One region of the Paenibacillus sp. J22P51 genome, then DNA from elsewhere that is predicted to be linked to it. Evidence: predicted binding sites of a transcription regulator. Region 1 holds the regulator's gene; each other region holds the start of a gene.
What was found. Region 1 encodes NrdR, which represses ribonucleotide reductase genes. Its sites were predicted from a motif close to AACACNATATATNGTGTT; they were not measured.
Positions count from the first base shown of each region.

Region 2: a site for NrdR is predicted at 1,837-1,854, ahead of nrdI (class Ib ribonucleoside-diphosphate reductase assembly flavoprotein NrdI). Genes of this name have one in related genera too.
Region 3: a site for NrdR is predicted at 2,089-2,106, ahead of AC58QC_RS01715 (adenosylcobalamin-dependent ribonucleoside-diphosphate reductase). Genes of this name have one in related genera too.

Region 1 covers NZ_JCAUAZ010000001.1:827,391-830,672, reverse strand. Annotated here, with positions in the region: gene coaE (dephospho-CoA kinase) at 1-384, shown strand, start outside; gene AC58QC_RS03200 (lytic transglycosylase domain-containing protein) at 381-962, shown strand; gene AC58QC_RS03195 (alpha/beta-type small acid-soluble spore protein) at 1,065-1,274, opposite strand; gene nrdR (transcriptional regulator NrdR) at 1,386-1,865, shown strand; gene AC58QC_RS03185 (hypothetical protein) at 2,149-2,337, opposite strand; cyclic di-GMP riboswitch class I at 2,380-2,478, opposite strand; gene AC58QC_RS03180 (hypothetical protein) at 2,563-2,736, shown strand; gene htpG (molecular chaperone HtpG) at 2,790-3,282, opposite strand, start outside.
Region 2 covers NZ_JCAUAZ010000011.1:2,629-5,910, reverse strand. Annotated here, with positions in the region: gene mug (G/U mismatch-specific DNA glycosylase) at 1-365, shown strand, start outside; gene serC (3-phosphoserine/phosphohydroxythreonine transaminase) at 445-1,533, shown strand; gene nrdI (class Ib ribonucleoside-diphosphate reductase assembly flavoprotein NrdI) at 2,126-2,485, shown strand; gene nrdE (class 1b ribonucleoside-diphosphate reductase subunit alpha) at 2,472-3,282, shown strand, end outside.
Region 3 covers NZ_JCAUAZ010000001.1:504,079-507,360, forward strand. Annotated here, with positions in the region: gene AC58QC_RS01715 (adenosylcobalamin-dependent ribonucleoside-diphosphate reductase) at 1-2,013, opposite strand, end outside; gene dat (D-amino-acid transaminase) at 2,303-3,133, shown strand.

The sequences.
Region 1 (3,282 bases):
ATTTTCGGATCCCCTGAAGCACGAAAGCAGTTAGAAGGATTGCTTCATCCCCCTATTCGCGCAAGGATGCGTGAACAAATGACAGCGTATGAACAGGAATATCCGGGCAAGCTGGTTGTGGTTGATGTTCCTTTACTTATAGAATCGAATTTGGTCTCCATGTTCCAAGAGATTATGGTCGTGTATATTCCGCGGCACCTGCAATTGGAACGATTGATGAAGCGAGACGGCTTGTCAGCAGAGACAGCACAGCTTCGGCTCGATGCTCAAATGTCAATCGAAGAGAAGCGAAAGCTAGCGGATATTGTCATTGACAATAGCGGTACTTGGGAAGAAACCAACATGAGGGTAGAGCGGTTCTGGATAGGGAAGGGATTAGCATGACGTTCTTTCGGAAAAAGCGCATGTTTGCTCTTTTACTCATCGGATTTGTTATGATCCTCTTCATGAATAGCGCAATTATAGGAAGAAAGCTATACCCGATCTACTTTCAGCAGGAGATTAGACAGAGCGCGGCGAAACACAATATAGATCCGTTCCTAATTGCAGCCATTATTCGGGTGGAAACGAATTATCAATATCATTTAGAATCGAGAAAAGGGGCATTAGGGCTCATGCAGCTTATGCCTGACACTGCCGATTGGATTGTAGAATCTTCAAATTTAGGGCCTCATACGCAAGAAGATTTGCTTCGTGTGGATATTAACATTTATTTAGGGTCATGGTATGTGAATTGGTTGATCAAGCATTATAATGGGAATTTAGTCTATGCAATTGCGGCTTATAATGCTGGTCAAGGCAATGTGAATAAATGGAAAAACAATGGTGTTTGGGACGGTTCAGAAGCGAATATCAGCGATATTCCATTTGGTGAAACTCGTCATTATGTACAGCGAGTCCTTTATTACTATGAAAAGTATACGAAGCTTTACACGGAGCAATGGCATGGTGAGGTTGCCTAATGGTTTCCCAGATAAAACAAAGAAGCATTGGACTAGCTCCCGGGGGAGCGAAGAGTCCAATACTTCCTGTTGGGCAGAATCACGAGCTGGGTTGGTTCAAGATTACTTGAATTGACCTGCTAGAGATTGTTCTGCGATTTGTACCAGGCGACGAGTAATGCTACCACCAATAGAGCCAGTGTCACGAGAAGTCATGTTGCCATAGTAGCCATCTTGTGGGATAGCAATACCAAGCTCTTGAGCTACTTCGTATTTCAACTGATCCAAGGCTGCATTAGCTTGTGGAACGACTAAAGTATTGTTTGAACTCATGTCTGTTCACCTCCTTGTCGGTTGGTAAATCTATTGTGTGCAGAACATCAAAGTTCAAGACATGTAACATCTGGTAAAGGTATTTCCAAGAGAGAAAGGAGATGAAAGCGAATGAAATGTCCGTTCTGTGACCATTCCGGTACGAAAGTGCTTGATTCCAGATCTGCCAATGAGAATAAATCCATTCGTCGGCGCCGTGAATGCGAGAAATGCGCAAGAAGATTTACGACCTTTGAAATGGTAGAAGAAACACCGTTAATTGTGATTAAAAAAGATGGAAGTCGGGAAGAATTTAGTCGTGAGAAAATTTTACGGGGCTTAATTCGCGCTTGTGAAAAAAGACCTGTTTCCATGGAGCGGCTAGAGATGCTCGTCTCCGAAGTCGAAATGCAGCTGCGTACAACGGCTCATGCCGAAGTCGATAGCCTTGGCATTGGTGAAATTGTGATGGAGCAATTGTACCCTGTCGATGAAGTGGCCTACATTCGCTTCGCCTCTGTATATAGGCAGTTCAAGGACATCAACATGTTTTTGAAGGAGTTAACGCAAATATTGGGAAAGCATGACGCCGGCCTACTCCGGGATAAATAAGTAGCACCTGATCGAAAACAAAAGCCGTTTCGCCTCGTAAATGGATCATGAGGCGAAGCGGCTTTCTATGTTTTACTTTTTAGAAATTCAGATGGTGACACAAATTGCTTTGTTTTTTTTCGAAATGTGACAAAAAATAAACAAAAGACAGAGGAGATCCCGCTGTCTTTTGCTGCTTCATGACGGAGAAGTCAATAAACACGCCACCTCACGACTTTTGAAAAAAAATTAATCGCATGACATCAACCGACTGTATTTTTGAGAGCGATAAGGCATAATTCGTTTATTGAGTGCGTTTGTCCAGTTCACTTCGAAGAAACTGAATAAACCGGATGGCTTCCTCAGGTGTTAATACGTTGTTATCAAATGAAAAGGAGAACATGTCCAAAAGTTCGCTCTCAGGGAGATGCAAATTATCGATTAATTGCTTCACGTCTAAACTCATATTGCCGTCAATAACCATTTTATTCACGATTTATATTCCTCCTTTGTGATACTGTAATTATCGGATGGAGGCGGTATCTGGCTGACATATTGGCGAATAGGTAGTAATACCAAATTAGTCCCTCTAGCTTTGCGTCACCACTTTTCAGTGGTTTTGCCTTTATCATGCCGATAAACGTTTATATGAAAACTATATCATAGGTTAGGTTTGACTTGCTATTAATTACATTAATTCGAAGGATGGTTGAAGCATATGTCCGTCAATAGCCCACAATCCAGTAAAAATATTTATGAATTGGATATTGTTAAGGTTGCGGAGGCGCTTGGTATTGATCAAGCTCGCTTACTCGCTTATGTTTATTCTCGACCAGAAGCCATTCACGCCTATGTGGAAACTGAACCTGTATCCCCTTCGGATCCTACCTAACCGTAAATAAAAAGCACCGCAACCATGAAGTTGCAGTGCCTGCATACATAAAATTAAACCATTATTTTACAAATGTCGTTCGTGAATTCAACTGGATCCTGCAACGGCAGACCTTCGATTAGGAGGGCTTGATTGTACAAAAGCGCAGTGTACAGGTTCAACTTCTCTTTATCTTTCTCGAAGGCGTCCTTCAAGGAAGCGAAAACATCATGATTGATGTTGATCTCTAAGACTTTCTCTGCCTTGACATTCGGATTGTTCGGCATGGCATTCAAGATTTTTTCCATCTCGATGGTGACATCGCCATCTGTGGATAAGCATACTGGATGCTTTCTCAGACGCTTGGAAGCTTTGACGCTCGTTACTTTACCAGCCAGTAATCCGTTCATGTAGTCGAACAGATCTTGGTTTTCCTTTTTATCAGACTCGGAATCGTTTTGGTTATCCTCTACATCAATACCTAGATCCCCGCTTGAAACAGATCTAAATTCCTTCTCTTTGTAGGCCATAATCATTTTGATTGCGAACTCATCAATATCATCCGTA
Region 2 (3,282 bases), on a different contig from region 1:
GTTTAACACCCCGGCTCTACAAGCCGCAAGAAGATGGCGATCTGCTTCAAATCGGCTACGGCTTCACGAATATCGTGTCACGCCCCTCACTGACAGCAGCGGAAATCACCGCAGAAGAGTACCGTGAGGGCAGACGCATTTTAAAAGAGAAAATTGAGACCTACCGACCTAAGGTTGTTTGCTTCGTAGGTAAGGGCGTTTACGAGCAGTATAGCGGCCGCAGAGGCATTGCGTGGGGGGAACAACCGAGTCCGATGGTAGACGGCGTTATTGATTATGTATGCCCGTCTTCCAGTGGACTTGTGCGGATGAAGCTGGAGGAAATGGTTGCGATTTACAGTGGTATTCTAGCTGCTCTTGTATAGCTTGTTTGAGGTTTTACTTGATGCTTGAACAGAATATTGCTATCATAGCCATAATACAAAAGCAAAGGTGTGGTCACTCATGGGAAACAGGGCCTTTAACTTTAACGCAGGGCCTGCGGCGTTACCGCTCGAAGTACTTCAAAGAGCGCAAGAGGAGTTTGTTGATTTTAAGGGTATCGGCATGTCCATCATGGAAATTTCTCACCGTAGTGCGGAATATGAGCAAGTACATAATGAAACGCAAGAATTGTTGAAGCGTATTTTTGGCATTCCGGCAGGATACCAAATTCTCTTCTTGCAAGGTGGGGCAAGCTCCCAGTTTGCAATGATTCCAATGAATTTCTTGAAACCTGGTAAAGTTGGCAGTTACGTACTTACTGGCGCATGGGCTGAGAAGGCTGTGCAAGAGGCTGCTCTATTTGGCGAAGTGTCGATTGCAGCTAGCTCTAAGGAACAGAAATTCATGAAAATCCCGGATTTGAGTGAAATTAACATTCACCCGAATTCCGCTTATCTGCATGTGACTTCCAACGAAACGATTGAAGGGGCGCAGTTCCAAAGCTACCCGGATACAGGGAATGTCCCTTTGATTGCCGATATGTCCAGCGATATCCTGAGCCGCCCGGTCGATGTGTCGAAGTTCAGCATGATCTATGCGGGTGCACAGAAGAATCTTGGACCGTCTGGTGTGACGGTTGCCATTATCAAAGAAGATTTGCTGCAGGATCTGCCGAAAACAATTCCGACCATGCTGCGCTACGAAACGCATAGCAAAAACAACTCCCTATATAATACGCCACCGGCTTATTCCATTTATATGGTGAATCTGGTACTGAAATGGATCGAAGAGCAAGGCGGATTAACGGTGATTGAGAAGAATAATGTAGAAAAAGCGGGCCTCATTTATAGCGCTATTGATAGCAGCAATGGTTTCTTCCGTGGACCAGTAGATCTAGGCAGCCGTTCTACAATGAATATTACGTTCCGCTTGCAAGATGAAGAGCTGGAGAAGAAGTTCATTAAAGAAACAGAACAGCAAGGCTTTGTTGGACTCAAAGGTCACCGAAGTGTGGGTGGTTTACGTGCTTCTACTTATAACGCGGTACCTAACGCTTCATGTAAAGCGCTCGCTGATTTCATGACGGACTTCCAACAACGCAACAGTTAATCAAAAATAAATTAAGCTATTCATGGCACCCTCGTGTGCGCGTGAATAGCTTTTTTTTGTTGGAGGCATGAGTTATCGTTCGAAGGGATTGAAGGTCTGTAGAAGGTCTCTGAGAAGGTTTAAAGACGTTTTTTGAGAGAGGAGTAGAAACTAGATATAGTGGGTGATTAAGGTCCTAGTCATTTCGACATTTCCGAAAAAATCAAGTAAAAATTGAAAATATTTTTTCTAAACCCATCGAGCCACGCCCCGTCTAGGATTAGGTGTTTTGGAAATGTAAATAGGTCGTTTTGCTCGTTGACAAACACAATATATTGATATAAATTTGAATCTATCAACTAGATGTCGTGATAAAAAGCGAATTGCGAGATTGCTAAACGAAGGCTCAAACCGAGCCGTAAATCAAGTGAAACCGCAGGTTTAGAGCTTTTTTGACCGCTAACGGAGTAGGTAAGAAAACGCAGATTCTGTCGATTAAGGTTAAGCTGCACCACGTATGACAGACGATAGAATTTGAATGTTCACTACATATAGGTTACCCGCAAGTGAAGGCACAAGAAGAGAGAATTGAGAATGATAGGAGACGGAAGCTATGTTGATTGCTTACGATTCGAAGACTGGAAATGTTCGCCGTTTTATTGCGAAGCTCCAGATGCCCGCGGTTCAAATAGAGGAAGCGATGACGATGGACGAGCCTTTCGTGCTCGTGACATATACAACTGGTTTTGGCCAAATTCCTCCCAAGGTAGCTTCTTTCCTAGAAAGCAATTCCTCTCGTCTTCAAGGCGTAGCAGCTAGCGGTAATCGCAACTGGGGAGACGGCTTCGCCAAAAGCGCAGATACAATCTCAGCGCTTTACGATGTTCCCGTATTAACCAAATTTGAATTATCAGGCACCAAAAATGATGTAGAACGATTTGTTCAGGGGGTACAGGCAATTGCGGCACATTGAACTTAATAATGAATTAATGCAACGCGGTACGGATGGTTTTTTTCAATTAGAGAAGGATAAAGAAGCTGTTGAAGTGTTCATGAAGGAAGTCCACAGCAGAAGCCTCACATTCCCCGATACCTCTTCGAAGGTTCGTTATATGATCGACAATAACTTCTACGAAAACGTTTATGACAAATACACCGAAGCTGAAGTTGACAGCGTGTATCAAGTGGCACATGACAATAAATTCGAGTTCGCATCGTATATGGCAGCTTCGAAATTTTATACAGATTACGCTTTACGCAGTGATGATAAGACGTTATACCTGGAGCATTTCGCTGATCGCGTAGCGATTGTGGCCCTGTACTTGGGGCGCGGAAACGCGGAGACAGCACGAGTGCTTGCCGTATCCATGATGGAGCAGCGCTTGCAGCCAGCGACACCGACATTCCTGAACGCAGGCAAGAGTCGTCGTGGTGAATTGGTATCTTGCTTCTTATTAGAAATGGATGATTCCTTAAATTCCATCAACTATGTGTTGGCTACATGCATGCAGCTTTCCAAAATTGGCGGCGGTGTAGCCGTGAATTTATCGAAGCTTCGTGGGCGCGGTGAAACGATTAAAGGCGTTGAGGGCGCAGCCAAAGGTATTATTCCAGTCCTTAAGCTTATGGAGGATGCGTTCTCCTATGCGGATCAAATGGGTCAACGCAAGGGCTCAGGCGCGGCGTATTACAACATTTTTGGCTGGGACGTATTGGAATTCCTAGATAGCAAGAAAATTAATGCGGATGAGAAATCCCGTTTAAAAACTC
Region 3 (3,282 bases), 320 kb from region 1:
CTTTTCCACAACAGCCTCTGCCGCGACAGCTACTGGAGCTACTTCCGGCTGAGCCTCAACTTTCACTTCATCCTTCTTATCCGAGCTCGTGCTCAACACCTGGACATCACGACTTCCATCGCGATAGATGGTCACACCTTTACAGCCTAGATCATACGCCAGTTCATAGAGTCGCTTCGTTTCTTCAACGGTGAAATCAGCAGGACAATTAGCCGTCTTCGAAATCGAGCTGTCTACCCAAGTTTGAATCGCTGCTTGCGCACGAATATGATCTTCGGCGGACAAGCTCATCGATGTAACGAAGTAATCCGGCAGTTCCTGATCTGGATTCGCATCCTTCCAATTCTGCGCAATCGGCACATATTGTTTATCGAAACCAAGACGGCTCTGACGATAGTATTCGAATGCAAAGTATGGCTCGATTCCCGTCGATGTGCCAACCATCGTCCCTGTACTTCCCGTTGGCGCCTGTGTAATCACAGTGACGTTACGCATCCCATGCTGACGAATCGCTTCGCCAACTTCCGGATAGACGCTGGTCATCTTCTTCATAAAGCCGCTTTCCATAAATTTATCTTCAATGAAAGCTTGGAAGGATCCCTTCTCACCCGCAATCTCAGCTGAAGCAAGATAAGCTTCTCTGGCCATGAAACCATAAATCTTATCCAAGAATGCTAATGATTCTGGACTGCCGTAACGAATTTTCAATAGGATCATCAGTTCAGCAAGTCCCATAGTACCAAGACCTACACGACGTTCGTTTTGTTGATTCGCCCGATTCTCTTCAAAATGATAAGGTGTTTTATCAATGACATTATCAAGAAAACGCGTGGAATAGCGTACGACTGTAGCCAATTCTTTCCAATCAACATCGTGGTTCTCGGCATCATAGAACTTAGAAAGATTGATTGCAGACAGGTTGCAAACGCCCCAAGCTGGAAGCCCCTGTTCCCCACATGGATTCGTACAAATAATAGGATTGAAATACCAACTGTTGGACATTTGATTGTAATATTCCAAGAAGACAACACCAGGCTCAGCTGATTTCCAAGCGGATTCAATGATCGAGTGCCATACTTCCCGAGCACGTACAGTACGATATGGCTTAACAGCCTTGCCCAACTTTTTCCAAGCATCTAAATTGCCGTCCCATAACTCATTGTACTCAGGATCTGTCGTATCTGGGAAAACAAGTTCCCACTCCAAATCCTCCTTCACAGCTTTCATGAAGCCGTTGCTTACGCACACGGATAGGTTCGCGTTCGTAATTTGCCCCATCGTGGACTTCACAGTAATGAAATCCTCCAAATCAGGATGCCAATCATTGATCATCAGCATCAATGCGCCACGACGACTTCCCCCTTGCTCGATCAGGCCAGTTGTATAGCTAAAAAGCCCACCCCAAGAAACAGCACCGCTAGAAGACCCGTTTACTCCCTTAACAACGGAACGTCTCGGACGAAGGGACGATAGGTTAATCCCTACGCCGCCACCACGCGACATAATTTCCGTCATTTCACTCAACGTGCTCATAATGCCACCACGACTATCCTTCGGTGAAGGAATAACGTAACAGTTAAATAGCGTTAATTCATCACTTGCATCAGCACCAGCAGCAATACGCCCCCCTGGTACAAGCTTCCAGTCATTCAGAATGTATCTGAATTTATCCGTCCATTCTTGACGCTTTTCCGGTGTTTTCTCAACAGATGCCATAGCGCCTGCCAAGCGATCCCACATTTCTTCCGGCGTTTTCTCCATATTTAACGTTAGCTTCTCAACTGCAGATTCAACTGTTTCCCCACTGCGAGTTCGAACTTTCACGATATTACCATCACGACTAATAATTTCGCCAACCTCTTTGGCAGGGAATTTGGGATCATCCTTCGTTAGAACAAGGACCGTGTCCCCTACTTTTGCGTGGCTCGTATCCGCATTTTTTAGTGCGTACCGATCCAAAAAGATTTTCTCACTCAAACCATCCAATTTCTTACTCTCGTAAACTTTCCCCATGATTCATAAGCCTCCCAATAAACTGCATTTTCAGCTGCAATTAAGATACGAACTGCAAGAAATGATAGCCTACAATTCACAATATCTGGTATTACCAAAACATTATACTACACAAGATATGGTTCAACCATTGGCAAAAGTCCTAAAAATACGAATTCCTAATCTAAAACCAAATTTGCTAGCTTTGACGCGCAACTCTTCCTTTGTTAACCTATAAGTAGGATACCACATGAAGCCATTTTTTAGAACATATGTTCCATTAATATTTTTTTCAAAGGAGCGCACCCACATGTATTTTTATAAAAATGAATTCGTACATAAAAAGGACGTACTGATTTCGCCCGACGATCGCGGGTATTATTTCGGTGATGGGATATATGAGGTTTTTCGCGTCTACAATGGACACCTCTATGAAACTGACGCCCATATGCAACGTCTCCAAAGAACTGCCAGCGAAGTTCGCTTACCTTTACCGTATACGAGTGATGAAATCATAGACATTCTGAGCAAGCTTATCCAGCATAATAACCTCATCGAAGGCACAGTTTATTTGCAAATCACCCGAGGAGAGGCGCCACGTGCTCATCCCTTCCCTGCTCAGGCTGACCCGATTCTGCTGGCATACTGTTCAGAAGTAAAACGTCCGCTAGCTACGATTCAAAATGGCATCAAAGCCATCACACAACTGGATATTCGCTGGCTAAGATGCGATCTCAAAACGCTGAATCTGCTCCCCAATGTCCTTGCAAAGCAAGCTGCGCTTGATCATGGCGTGCAAGAAGTCGTGCTGCATCGTGAAGGAACGGTGACAGAATGCAGTGCCTCGAATCTGATGATCGTCAAGGATGAAATTCTTTACACCCATCCGGCCAATCATCTAATTCTACACGGCATTACTCGAGCTGTCGTATTGCGCATAGCGCATTCACTCAATCTTCCTATTAAAGAAGAAACCTTCACTACTGAGCAGCTGCTGCAAGCGGATGAAGCTTTCATCACAGGTACGACCGTGGAAATCACACCGCTCTTACAAATCGATGGTCAAGCCATCGGTACAGGTACACCTGGGCCAATTACCCAGAAGCTTCAAGCCGAATTTGAAAGAACCTTCCTTAACTAGAAGGAAGCCCCCCATTTTCAACGTCAAACGGGCAGCCCTCGGCCATCTCGCATGGTTGTGAGGGATGTCCTCTTTCATTTTCACGACGATGTTTACAAAAATATCACAAATACTTATAAAACAATTGACGGAACCTACTCAGCCATTTA